3 regions of the Streptomyces sp. NPDC090994 genome follow, and region 2 is predicted to be linked to each of the others. Evidence: riboswitches for the same ligand, from Rfam matches in the RefSeq annotation. Region 2 holds a riboswitch; each other region holds the start of a gene.
What was found. Region 2 has a riboswitch for cyclic di-AMP ahead of ACIQR3_RS03820 (transglycosylase SLT domain-containing protein). Riboswitches for the same ligand answer to the same signal wherever they lie in the genome.
Positions count from the first base shown of each region.

Region 1 (4,307 bases), on a different contig from region 2:
CGCAGCCGGTCCCGGGTCCGCGGAGTGATCCGCAGGCCGCGCTCCAGATAGGTGTCGACGTCGCCCCAGGTCCGCTCGATCGTCTCGAAGGCCGCCGTCAGGTATTCGGCGCGCGCGTCGAACAGAGGGCTGAGCAGTTCCATGACCTCGGGGGAGTAGGCCGAGTCCGCGGAGCCGCTGCGCTTGACCTGGTAACGGCGGTGCTTCTCGTTGGACTTCAGGTAGTCCTCGACGATCGCCTCCCGCTCGACGCCCAGTGCGAGCAGCGTCACCGCGATGGACAGGCCCGCGCGGTCCTTGCCGGCCGCGCAGTGCATCAGGGCCGGGACGCTGTCCTCGGCGAGCGCGTGCAGTACCCGGGAGTGCTCGGCGGTGCGGTCCGTGATGATCGAGCGGTACGAGGCGATCATCCGCTCCGCGCCCTTGCCGTCCGCGAGGATCTCCCGCAGCTGGTCCAGGTCGCCGTCGCGGACCATCTTCCAGAACTCGGCGCCGTCGGCGGGGTCGGACAGCGGCAGGTTCACATTGCGCACGCCCGGCAGGGTCACGTCGGGGCCTTCGAGCTTCTGGTCGGCCGCGTTGCGGAAGTCGAAGACGGTGTGCAGGCCCAGACCCGCGAGGAACGCCGCGTCCTCGGCGGTCGCGTGGGCGAGGTGGCCGCTGCGGAACAGCACGCCGAACCGCACCCGCCGTCCGTCCGTGGCCGGCAGGCCGCCCACGTCACGGAAATTGCGTACCCCGGCCAGCTCCGGCTCGGTCGACGGGACCTGTTGCGTCACGAGGACTCCTCCCATTCGGCTCCGCTGCCGCTGCTCGACGGCGGGTGCGCCCGACGATACGGCATTCCGACCCCCGAAAGAGTCCTGGTTGTCCCTCTGCGTGACTTCTGATGCGTCTGTCCGAATTGGAGCTTTCTCCCCAACTCGCTCTGGAATAAAAGTCGCTGGCGCGGGCCCGCGTGAGCAGCGTCATATCCGTGACCGTACGTCGTGCCTCATGTTCACGTAATACAGGCGCTTTTCAAGGGTGTTCGACTTCGGCGCAATTCCCGCCATCGACGGAGGGTGACGGATCTTTCCTCCAAAGGATCATGTGAAACACCTTCACCGGGAATCCCTCGCTTGTCCCTGTGCGTCCTGGTCCCTTACGTTCACCACCGATCCGGACGGACGCCTAATCCTGCCGCCGCCCGGAGACCACACCCACTCACCACCCGTACGCGGCAGGAGCGGGGGACCCACAGGTACGACCGCCTGTTCCGGTTCCCGGGACGGCTAGGGGTAAAGCCGCGCCCTTCCGGCGCGGCCGGGCAGCTCCAGCCCGCACCCGACAGCTCACCTCGCAGGCGCCGGAGAGGAATTCGTCATGCCCGCGAAGGGTAAGCACCGCCGTACCAAGACCCAGCGCCTGACCCGCACCCTCGCCGTCGCCGGAACCGGCGGCGCCGCACTCGCCCTGCCGCTGCTGGGGGCCGCCGGCGCCCACGCCGCTCCCGCGCAGTCCGCCTCGGCACAGTCCGCCGCCGTGAAGGACGCGCGGACGTACACCGTCCGCTCCGGTGACTCGCTGGCGAAGATCGCCGATGCCGAGAACGTCAGCGGCGGCTGGAAGAAGCTCTACGAGGACAACCGCGACGCCGTCGGCGCCGACCCGTCGCTGATCCGTCCCGGCCTGAAGCTCACCCTCGGCGGCAAGACCGCGGCGAGTGCCGACACCGCCGCCGACACCAAGGGCACCAAGGACACCACGGACGCCGCGGAGAAGAAGACGGCGCAGCCCGCGTCGGACACCTCGGACACCTCCGACACCTCGGCCACCGCGGACAGCTCCGCCGGGTTCGTGGCCCCCGTCGACGGCGGCACCGTCGGCACCCCGTACCACCAGTCGGGCAGCATGTGGTCCAGCGGCTACCACACCGGCACCGACTTCGTCGTCCCGACCGGCACCTCGCTGAAGGCCGTCGGCGCGGGCACGGTCGTCACCGCCGGCTGGGGAGGCGCGTACGGCAACCAGGTCGTCATCAAGCTCGCCGACGGCACCTATGCCCAGTACGCCCACCTGTCCTCGCTCTCCGTCTCCAGCGGCGACTCCGTGACGGCGGGACAGCAGATCGGTCTCTCCGGCGCCACCGGCAACGTGACCGGCCCGCACCTGCACTTCGAGATCCGCACCACGCCGGACTACGGCTCGGACATCGACCCGCTCGCCTACCTCCGGTCGAAGGGCGTCTCCGTCTGACGCCGCCCGCCGCGCGCCCACCGAAGGCCGGACCCCGATCCCCGGGTCCGGCCTTCGGTGTTGTCCCAGGGAGCGGGGCCCACTTATTCCGGAATTGGCCAACACTTTAGGAGTGGCCTTTCTCACCGCCCGTCAACCCCTTCCTACGGTCGCGTAGGTCACAATCCAAGGTGAATCATGGGCCGACGTGGCAGACGATTCGAAGAGTGACAAGAGAGCAGTGATCGGGTCGTACGTGGCGGTGGGGGACAGCTTCACCGAAGGTGTCGGTGATCGCGGCCCCGACGGGGCGTTCGTCGGCTGGGCCGACCGCTTCGCCGTTCTGCTCGCGGACCGGCGGCCCGAGGGCGACTTCACGTACACCAACCTCGCCGTACGCGGAAAGCTGCTCGACCAGATCGTGGCGGACCAGGTGCCCCAGGCGGTCGATCTCGCACCGGACCTGGTCTCCTTCTGCGCGGGCGGCAACGACATCCTCCGGCCCGGCACCGACCCCGACGAGGTGGCCGAGCGGTTCGAGCGGGCGGTGGCCGCGCTCACCGCGACGGCCGGCACGGTACTGGTGACGACCGGCTTCGACACCCGCCGGATGCCCGTCCTCAAGCACCTGCGGGGCAAGATCGCCACGTACAACGGACATGTACGGGCCGTCGCCGACCGCTACGGATGCCCGGTGCTGGACCTGTGGTCGCTGCGCAGCATCCAGGACCGCCGTGCCTGGGACACCGACCGGCTGCACCTCTCGCCCGAGGGGCACACGCGCGTGGCGCTGCGCGCCGGCCAGGTCCTCGGCCTGCCGGTGCCGGCCGACCCGGAGCAGCCCTGGCCGGCGCTTCCGCCGCGCGGCACCCTCGACATCCGTCGGGACGACGTGCAGTGGGCGCGCGAGTACCTGGTGCCGTGGATCGGACGCCGGCTGCGCGGTGAGTCCTCCGGCGACCATGTGACGGCCAAGGGGACGCTGTCGGCGGACGACATCAGGACGCGGATCGCGGCGGTCGCCTGAGCGGCTGCGGGCCGACGACGGGCGGGCGGCGCTCGCCCGAGCCGACGGCGGGCGGACGACGAGCGGGCGACCGGCGGGCGGACGACGCCGGACGACGAGCGGGCGGCGGGAACCGCTGTCACACCGGACGACCATAATGGAGGCCTGTCCTACTCCACCTGGAGGTACCGTGGCCGGTTTCCGTTCCCCCAGCTCCGGGCTCCGCGCGCCGCGGCCCGAGGCCTTCGGCGCGGACCCGAGCGGCGAGCGCATGGCGCGCATCCGCAGATCACCGCACTTCGCGAACGGCGTCTTCCAGAACCCGGGAGGCGCCGCCCGCACCCGGCCCTCCGGCTCGACGGGGCTGGCCAAGTCCTACCTCGACCGTGAGGCGCGGGCCCGCCGGGCTCCCGCCGGGACCATCCCCGTGCACCCCACCACCGTCGCCGACCTGGCCCGTCCCCCGGCCACCGGTCTGCGGCTGACGTGGGCCGGGCACTCCAGTGTGCTGGCCGAGATAGACGGGCAGCGGGTGCTGTTCGACCCGGTGTGGGGCGAGCGCTGCTCCCCGTTCTCCTTCGCCGGCCCCAAGCGGCTGCACCCGGTGCCGCTGCCGCTGGCCGCCCTCGGCCCGGTCGACGTCGTCGTCATCTCGCACGACCACTACGACCACCTCGACCTGCCCACCATCAAGGCGCTGGCGCGAACGGACACCCTGTTCGCCGTTCCCCTCGGTGTCGGTGCCCACCTGGAGCACTGGGGCGTCCCGGCGGACCGGCTGCGTGAGCTCGACTGGCACGAGGAGACGAAGGTCGGCGGCCTCACCCTGACCGCCACCCCGGCCCGCCACTTCTGCGGCCGGGCCCTGCGCAACACCCAGCACACCCTCTGGGCCTCCTGGGTGGTCGCCGGGCCGGAACACCGCGTCTACCACAGCGGCGACACCGGTTACTTCGACGGATTCCAGGACATCGGCGCCGCGCACGGCCCGTTCGACGCCACGATGATCCAGGTCGGCGCGTACGCGGAGTTCTGGCCGGACATCCACATGACCCCGGAGGAGGGTGTCCGGACCCACCTCGAT
Region 1 is NZ_JBIVWS010000017.1:51,616-55,922, forward strand. Features, by position in the region: gene ACIQR3_RS28185 (tyrosine-protein phosphatase) at 1-779, opposite strand, end outside; cyclic di-AMP (ydaO/yuaA leader) riboswitch at 1,201-1,361, shown strand; gene ACIQR3_RS28190 (LysM peptidoglycan-binding domain-containing M23 family metallopeptidase) at 1,366-2,238, shown strand; gene ACIQR3_RS28195 (SGNH/GDSL hydrolase family protein) at 2,459-3,244, shown strand; gene ACIQR3_RS28200 (MBL fold metallo-hydrolase) at 3,414-4,307, shown strand, end outside.
Region 1: another riboswitch for cyclic di-AMP. It lies ahead of ACIQR3_RS28190 (LysM peptidoglycan-binding domain-containing M23 family metallopeptidase); the one in region 2 lies ahead of ACIQR3_RS03820 (transglycosylase SLT domain-containing protein).

Region 2 (4,307 bases):
ACGTCCTTGCCGTCGTGGATCAGGCTGTACTCGGCGGCGTCCTGGAGCAGCGACACCTTCTGCCGGTCGGGGCCGTCCAGCGCGACGCGCAGCGTGTGGGTGCCGGAGGCCAGCTCGGTCAGTTTCGTGGACGGGTCCGCGGAGGAACCGCCGTCCGCGGACCCGGAGGACGAACCCGCGCCGTTCATGAGGCCGCTCTCCAGACCCCCGAGGTCCGGCAGCCCGAAGTCGGTGCTGATCTTCACCGTGCCGGACAGCTGCTGTACGTCCGACGCGGCCACCTTCTCCAGGAGTTGCTGCGCGGTGATGTCGGGAAGGTCGGGGTCCCCGGAGTCGGCGAGCGCGGGAACCAGTCCGATGGTCGCCGCCGCGACGCCCATCACCGTGACCGGGACGACGTACCGCGCGACCTTGCGCCGCCCCGTCCCGCGCTCCTCGGTCTCGGTCACGATCTCGGTCCCGGACCCGGATTCGTACGGTGTCATGTGCCCTACCTCCGTCGTAGGCGGCGGCTGTTCGCGACCTCGCACCAGTCCACCCTGAGCCGCCATTCTCACCCGAACTGGTGAGGATGTGTTGTTTTCCGTGATGACCATCTGACCAAATCGGCCATCAGGAAGCGTCAGACCGCAGGCTCAACTCCGCCTACTGCTGCGGTATGACACCCACGCACGGAGCACTCCCCCTCCCCCTAGGGGCGGTGGCACGCGGGGGCGGACGGTGGCGTCCGGACGGGCTCAGCCGGCCCGGTGCACCACCGCGTCGCACAGCTCCACCAGCGCCGTCTTCGCGTCGCATTCCCGCAGCGGGGCCAGGGCCGCGCGGGCCTCCTCGGCGTAGCGGACGGTGTCCCGCCGGGCCTGGTCCAGGGCGGGGTGGGCGCGCAGCAGGCGCAGCGCCTCGGCGTGCCGGTCGTCGTCGGTCAGGTCGGAGGCGAGCAGCTCGCACAGGGCGAGGTCCTCGGCCAGCCCCAGCCGGGTGGCGCGCTCGCGCAGCCTCAGGACCGGGAGGGTCGCGATGCCCTCGCGCAGGTCGGTGCCGGGCGTCTTGCCGGACTCGGTGGAGTCGGAGGCGATGTCCAGCACGTCGTCGGCGAGCTGGAAGGCGACGCCGAGCCGCTCGCCGTACTGGGTGAGGACGTCCACGACCGTCTCGTCGGCGCCGGACATCATCGCGCCGAACCGGCAGGCGACCGCCACCAGCGAGCCCGTCTTGCCGCCCAGCACGTCCAGGTAGTGGTCGACCGGGTCCCGGCCGTCCTGCGGGCCCGCGGTCTCCAGGATCTGGCCGGTGACCAGCCGCTCGAACGCCAGGGCCTGCACCCGGACCGCCTCCGGACCGAGGTCGGCGAGGATCTGCGAGGCGCGGGCGAAGAGGAAGTCGCCGGTCAGGACCGCGACGGAGTTGTCCCAGCGGGTGTTGGCGCTGGGTACGCCGCGCCGTACGGCGGCCTCGTCCATCACGTCGTCGTGGTACAGCGTGGCGAGGTGGGTCAGCTCCACGACGACGGCCGAGGGCACGATGCCCGGGGCGTCGGGGTCGCCGAACTGGGCCGCGAGCATCACCAGCAGCGGCCGGAACCGCTTGCCGCCCGCCCGCACCAGGTGCTGGGCGGCCTCCGTGATGAAGGGCACCTCGCTCTTGGTTGCCTCCAGCAGTCCTTCCTCGACTGCCGCCATTCCGGCCTGGACATCGGCTTCCAGAGCCTGGTCCCGCACGCTCAGCCCGAACGGCCCGACGACGGTCACGAGGGGTCTCCTGTCTGCTGGTGTCTACTCGCGGTTACACGGCTGGTCGATAGGTCGCTGCCATCACTCAAGTCAGCGTATCCGGTCACGTTTCGATCACCGATAGCGCCCACCGTTACAGGCCGGTCGGTATCAGATCATGAACTGTATGTTTTTGATCAGGTGATATCAGCGGACATACGGCGACTCGGCGGGGCGGCCGGGGCACGCCGACGCCGCGAGTTCTTCTGGGGCCTCCCGGAGACCCGCCGGCCCCCGGGAGGCTCCCTGAGGGCGCCCCCGAGCCGCCGCGCCCCGCCGCGCCCCGCCGCGCCCCGCCGGGCCCCGCCGGGCCCCGCCGGGCCCCACCACCGGTCCACCAGGGCTCCATCAAGGATCCAGCGAGGATCCACCGGGAATCCATCGAAGATCCCACCACTCCTCCCAACGTCGCGCGACCCGGGAACGTCACCCATTCGGCCTACAGACCCCCGTTCCAGACTCCCGCCCCAGACCTTCGCTCCAGACCTCTGCTCCAGACCTCCGCCCCAGACCTCCGCCCCAGACCTTCGCTCCAGACCTCTGCTCCAGACCTCTGCTCCAGCCCCAATAAAACCCAAGTGGCATGATTGCCCGATTTGCCCCACTCGCAGCCGCCCGTGAGTTGACTCACGCCGCCACCCGATCACACATCGCCGCCCGCGCACCCCCCATCCCTTTGCCCCGTACGCCAGTTGACCCTTGCCACTCGCAAAGGATCAAGTACCCCAAATGCCTCAGACCAAGGTCAACAGGCACGTTAGGTGATTCCGGCACTTGTTCCGGACATGTGCTGTCGCATACGTTCCCGGCCTGTCGAGCGGACGCCGAATCCTGCCACCGCCCGACGCACACGCATCCGACTCATTCACGGCAGGAGCGGGGGACCCAGGTAAGTCGCCGCGCCGGCCACCGGACGTCACCCGACGTCACCGGAGGACCGGAGCGGCTCGGGGTGAAGCCGGGCCCGACAGGGCACGGCCGGGCACCTCCCCGCCCGAACCCGACAGCTCACCTCGCAGGCGTATGGAGAGGACCGCACCATGCCCGCAAAGGGTCTCCGGCACGCCACCGGCGCCAGCCGTCTCGTCCGCAAGCTCGCCCTCGCCGGTGCCGGCGCCGCCGTGCTGGCACTGCCGGTCGCCGGCGCCGCCAGCGCGTCCGCCGCCCCGGCCGCCACCCCCGCCGCCGACTCGGCCACGGCGACCACCACGGCCGCCCTGACCGCGGCCAACGGCTACAGCAACAACCTCGACGGCTGGATCCGCCAGTCGCTCGACATCATGGCCGAGAAGGGCATCCCGGGCTCGTACAACGGCATCTACCGCAACATCATGCGGGAGTCGTCCGGCAACCAGTTCGCGATCAACAACTGGGACATCAACGCCATCAACGGCACCCCGTCCAAGGGCCTGCTCCAGGTGATCAAGCCGACCTTCGACGCCTACCACGTCGAAGGCACCTCCTGGGACATGTACGACCCGGTCGCCAACATCACCGCCGCCTGCAACTACGCGGCCGACCGGTACGGCTCCATGGACAACGTCTACAGCGCCTACTGAGCCCGACCCGCCGAGGCCCCGAGCACGCCTCAGCTGAACAGTCGTTCGAGGACGACGGCCACGCCGTCGTCCTCGTTCGACAGGGTGACCTCGTCGGCCACCGCCCGCAGTTCCGGGTGGGCGCCGGCCATGGCGACGCCGTGGGCCGCCCACAGGAACATCGGGATGTCGTTGGGCATGTCCCCGAAGGCGACCGTCCGCTCCGGGCTCAGCCCCAGGCGCTCCGCCGCCAGCTCCAGACCGGTCGCCTTGGTGACACCGCACGGCTGGAGCTCGACCGTCCCCGGCCCCGACATGGTGACCGTCGCCAGCGACCCGACCACCGCGCGGGCCGTCGCCGCCAGCTCGTCGTCGGACAGCCGGGGGTGGCGCAGCAGCACCTTGCTGATGGGCTCCGTCCACAGGTCGTCCCGCCGGCCGACCCGCACCGCGGGCAGCGTGGGGTGCGGCATCAAGTACCCGGGCTCGATCAGCGTGAGCCCGTCCACCCCGTCCTGGTCGACGGCGGCGTACACCTCGCCCACCTCGGCCTCGATCTTGCCGAGCGCGGTCTCGGCCAGCTCCCGGTCCAGGGTGACCGACCACAGCATCCGGTCCGCGCCGGCGTCGTACACCTGCGCGCCCTGTCCGCACACCGCGAGCCCCCCGCAGCCGAGGTCGCCGAGGAGCGCGCGCACTCTCGGCGCCGGGCGTCCCGTCACCACCAGGTGGTGCGCGCCGGCCCCGGTCACCCGCGCGAGCGCGGCGAGCGACCGCTCGGAGACGGTGTCGTCGCCGCGCAGCAGCGTTCCGTCCAGGTCGGTGGCGACGAGAGCGTATGCGGTGGGGTTCATGATCAGAGAATACGGACGTCGCGCGCCCCCGACTCACCGTCGTCAAGCGCACGTTCACGACGCCGATGTCCGAAACCTGACGCATCACCGGCAAAAGGCGGTTGAAGCGCTGTGCACCGGTTGGCAACAACATGCTCCGCTCTCTA
Region 2 is NZ_JBIVWS010000001.1:800,558-804,864, forward strand. Features, by position in the region: gene ACIQR3_RS03810 (outer membrane lipoprotein carrier protein LolA) at 1-485, opposite strand, end outside; gene ACIQR3_RS03815 (polyprenyl synthetase family protein) at 738-1,748, opposite strand; cyclic di-AMP (ydaO/yuaA leader) riboswitch at 2,617-2,805, shown strand; gene ACIQR3_RS03820 (transglycosylase SLT domain-containing protein) at 2,810-3,328, shown strand; gene ACIQR3_RS03825 (HAD family hydrolase) at 3,358-4,161, opposite strand.

Region 3 (4,307 bases), on a different contig from region 2:
AGGGTACGCCCTCGCCTCGGGCGGCCTCACGCGCGCGTGCCGGTGCTCGCCGTCGGCGGCACCCGCCGAGCCGCTTCGCAGCGGCCTCCTGGTCCCCGGCGCGCGTCATCACGAGCACCGGGCCGGTGACCGCCGGGGTGCGCGCCGGGGCGCTCACCCGCCGGCGACCGCTGCCCGTGCCCGTTCGCAATCCCTGCCTCGCATCCGCGCCCGTGCCTGCCCGCAGTTCCCGCCCGTCACCCCCGCGGGGGCTGCTCGCTCTCGGCGTACCGGAGCCGGGAACTTCTCCAGTGGCCCGCGCGCTTGCATACAGTGGCAGGACCGATAGGAATTCCGCAGTTCCGACCACTGATACGGCCGGGACCGAGGATTCCGTCCAAGGTTTCCGCGATCGAAGGGACGTACATGCCCATGGGTCACACGGCCACAGCCGAGGCAGGCTCCGGCGGGCTGACAGCGACCGAGTACCGCTTGGCCAACGGCCTGCGCGTGGTGCTCTCCGAGGACCACCTGACCCCGGTCGCGGCGGTGTGCCTCTGGTACGACGTCGGCTCGCGCCACGAGGTCAAGGGCCGTACCGGTCTGGCTCACCTCTTCGAGCACCTGATGTTCCAGGGCTCCGCACAGGTCAAGGGCAACGGCCACTTCGAACTGGTGCAGGGCGCCGGCGGCTCCCTCAACGGCACCACCAGCTTCGAGCGCACCAACTACTTCGAGACCATGCCCGCCCACCAGCTGGAGCTCGCCCTCTGGCTGGAGGCCGACCGCATGGGCTCCCTGCTCGCCGCCCTCGACGACGAGTCGATGGAGAACCAGCGGGACGTCGTCAAGAACGAGCGCCGCCAGCGCTACGACAACGTGCCCTACGGCACCGCGTTCGAGAAGCTGACCGCCCTTGCCTACCCGGAGGGCCACCCCTACCACCACACGCCGATCGGCTCCATGGCCGACCTGGACGCGGCCACGCTGGAGGACGCCCGCGCGTTCTTCCGCACCTACTACGCGCCCAACAACGCGGTGCTGTCCGTGGTCGGCGACATCGACCCCGAGCAGACGCTCGCCTGGATCGAGAAGTACTTCGGTTCCATCGCCTCCCACGACGGCAAGCCCGCCCCCCGGGACGGCGCGCTGCCCGAGGTCATGGGCGGGCAGCTGCGCGAGGTCGTCGAGGAGGAGGTGCCGGCCCGCGCCCTGATGGCCGCCTACCGCCTGCCGCACGACGGCACGCGCGCGTGCGACGCCGCCGACCTGGCCCTCACCGTCCTCGGCGGCGGCGAGTCCTCCCGCCTCTACAACCGCCTGGTGCGCCGCGACCGCACGGCCGTCGCGGCCGGCTTCGGCCTGCTGCGCCTGGCCGGCGCCCCCTCGCTCGGCTGGCTGGACGTGAAGACCTCCGGTGACGTCGAGGTGCCGGTCATCGAGGCCGCCATCGACGAGGAGCTGGCCCGGTTCGCCGAGGACGGCCCCACCGCGGAGGAGATGGAGCGGGCCCAGGCCCAGCTGGAGCGCGAGTGGCTGGACCGGCTCGGCACGGTCGCCGGCCGCGCCGACGAACTGTGCCGCTACGCCGTCCTGTTCGGCGACCCGCAGCTCGCCCTGACCGCCGTACAGCGCGTCCTGGAGGTCACGGCGGAGGAGGTCCAGGAGGTCGCCAAGGCCCGCCTGCGCCCCGACAACCGCGCGGTGCTCGTCTACGAGCCCACCGCCCCCGCGGCCGACGCGGACACCGACGACGCCACCGACGAGAACGAGGAGGCGGCCAAGTGACCGAGCTCGCCACCATGGACTTCCACCCCCGGCCGCAGGCGGGCGAGCCCAAGCCCTGGGCCTTCCCCGCCCCCGAGCGCGGCACGCTCGGCAACGGCCTCACCGTCCTGCGCTGCGACCGCCCCGGCCAGCAGGTCGTCGCCGTCGAACTGTTCCTGCGGGCGCCCCTGGACGCCGAGCCGGCCGGTCTCGACGGCGTCGCCACCATCATGGCCCGCGCCTTCTCCGAGGGCACCGACAAGCACTCCGCCGAGGAGTTCGCCGCGGAACTGGAGCGCTGCGGGGCCACCCTGGACGCGCACGCCGACCACCCCGGCGTCCGCCTCAGCCTCGAAGTGCCCGCCTCCCGCCTCGCCAAGGCGCTCGGCCTGGTCGCCGACGCCCTGCGGGCACCCGCGTTCGCCGACAGCGAGATCGAACGCCTGGTGCGCAACCGCCTCGACGAGATCCCGCACGAGCTGGCCAACCCCTCGCGCCGGGCCGCCAAGGAGCTGTCCAAGGAACTGTTCCCGGCGGACTCCCGGATGTCCCGCCCGCGCCAGGGCACCGAGGAGACGGTCGCCGGCATCGACTCCGCGGCCGTACGCGCCTTCTACGAGAAGCACGTCCGCCCCGCCACGGCCACCGCCGTGGTCGTCGGCGACTTCACCGGCGTCGACCTCGGCGGGCTGCTCGACGACACCCTCGGCTCGTGGACGGGCTCGGCCGCCGAGCCGCGGCCCGTGCCCCCGGTGACCGCCGACGACACCGGCCGCGTCGTCATCGTGGACCGTCCCGGCTCCGTCCAGACCCAGCTGCTGATCGGCCGTACCGGCCCCGACCGGCACGACAGCGTCTGGCCCGCCCAGGTGCTCGGCACGTACTGCCTGGGCGGCACCCTCACCTCCCGCCTGGACCGCGTCCTGCGCGAGGAGAAGGGCTACACCTACGGTGTCCGGGCCTTCGGCCAGGTCCTGCGGTCCGCGCCCGACGGCACGGGTGCCGCGATGCTCGCCATCAGCGGCTCCGTCGACACTCCGAACACCGGTCCGGCCCTCGACGACCTGTGGAAGGTGCTGCGCACGCTCGCCGAGGGCGGGCTCACCGACGCCGAACGCGACGTCGCCGTGCAGAACCTGGTGGGCGTGGCGCCGCTGAAGTACGAGACCGCGGCGGCCGTCGCGAGCACGCTGGCCGACCAGGTCGAGCAGTACCTGCCCGACGACTACCAGGCGACGCTGTACCAGCGGCTCGCCGCGACCGGCACGGTCGAGGCCACCGCGGCGGTCGTCAACGCCTTCCCGGTGGACCGTCTGGTGACCGTCCTGGTGGGCGACGCGACGCAGATCAAGGAGCCCGTCGAGGCCCTCGGCATCGGCGAAGTCACCGTCGTACCGGCCGAGTAGACGGCGAGCAGACGGCGGAGCGGCGCCACGCGCGCGTGAAGGCCCCGGTGACCGGTGTGTCGCCGGGGCCGCCCTTTGCCCGAATTCGACGCATTGGGGCGAAGGTTGCCTGTCTGCCCTGTGGGATGAGCAACAAAAACCCTGTTGCGTTTGAGTCTTGAACGGGCGCCCGCTTAGCGTCTCCCAGGCTGTTCGTCAGGCAGTGCGCCGCACCCGCGGCACCGGACAGTCATCGCCGAGTCCCCGTACGGCGCGAGCCAGGGGAGCCGGGGACCCACCGCAGTCCCTGGGGTGAATCGGACGCCCGCGCGTACCGCGAGGGGGTCCGTAGGAGACCTTCCTGCTCCGAACCCGTCAGCTAACCCGGTAGGCGAGAGGGAAGGAAAGGACCAGCCTCTACATGGCGTTCACGCGCGCCACCGGGAAGCACCGCCGTCCCGGCCGGGTACACCGCACCACCGTCCGCGCGGCGGGTGTCGCGACCCTCACCACCACCGGCGTCCTCGGCACCCTCGCGGCCCCCGCGCTCGCCGCCGAGCCGTCCCCCGAGGACACCGGCCTCACCCCCGTCATCACCCTCGGCGACGCCGTGGCCGAGGAGGTCGAGGCCCAGGCCACCGCCCAGCGGCAGGCCGCCGAGGACGCCGCCGCCCGGGAGAAGGCCGAGCGGGCCGCCCGCGAGCGGGCCGCCGAGGCCGCCGAGCAGGCCCGCGAGGACAAGGAGCGGGCCGCCCGCGAGGCCGAGCGCAAGCGCCTGAACACCTACGTGGCCCCCATCAGCGGCTCGTACGTGTCCACCGCCTACCAGGCCAGCAGCGGCCTGTGGTCCTCCGGCACGCACACCGGCATCGACTTCCACGCCGCCTCCGGCACCACCGTCCACGCGGTCGGCGCCGGCACGGTCGTCGAGGCCGGCTGGGGCGGCGCGTACGGCTACCAGGTCGTGATCAAGATGCACGACGGGACGTACACCCAGTACGGCCACCTGTCGTCCATCGGCGTCTCCGTGGGCCAGGCGGTCACGCCGGGCCAGCAGATCGCCCTGTCCGGGGCGACCGGCAACGTCACCGGGCCGCACCTGCACTTCGAGGCCCGTACCGGCGCGGAGTACGGCTCGGACATCGACCCCGTGGCCTACCTCCGCTCCCACGGCGT
Region 3 is NZ_JBIVWS010000012.1:110,078-114,384, forward strand. Features, by position in the region: gene ACIQR3_RS24015 (M16 family metallopeptidase) at 406-1,767, shown strand; gene ACIQR3_RS24020 (M16 family metallopeptidase) at 1,764-3,152, shown strand; cyclic di-AMP (ydaO/yuaA leader) riboswitch at 3,376-3,540, shown strand; gene ACIQR3_RS24025 (M23 family metallopeptidase) at 3,553-4,307, shown strand, end outside.
Region 3: another riboswitch for cyclic di-AMP. It lies ahead of ACIQR3_RS24025 (M23 family metallopeptidase); the one in region 2 lies ahead of ACIQR3_RS03820 (transglycosylase SLT domain-containing protein).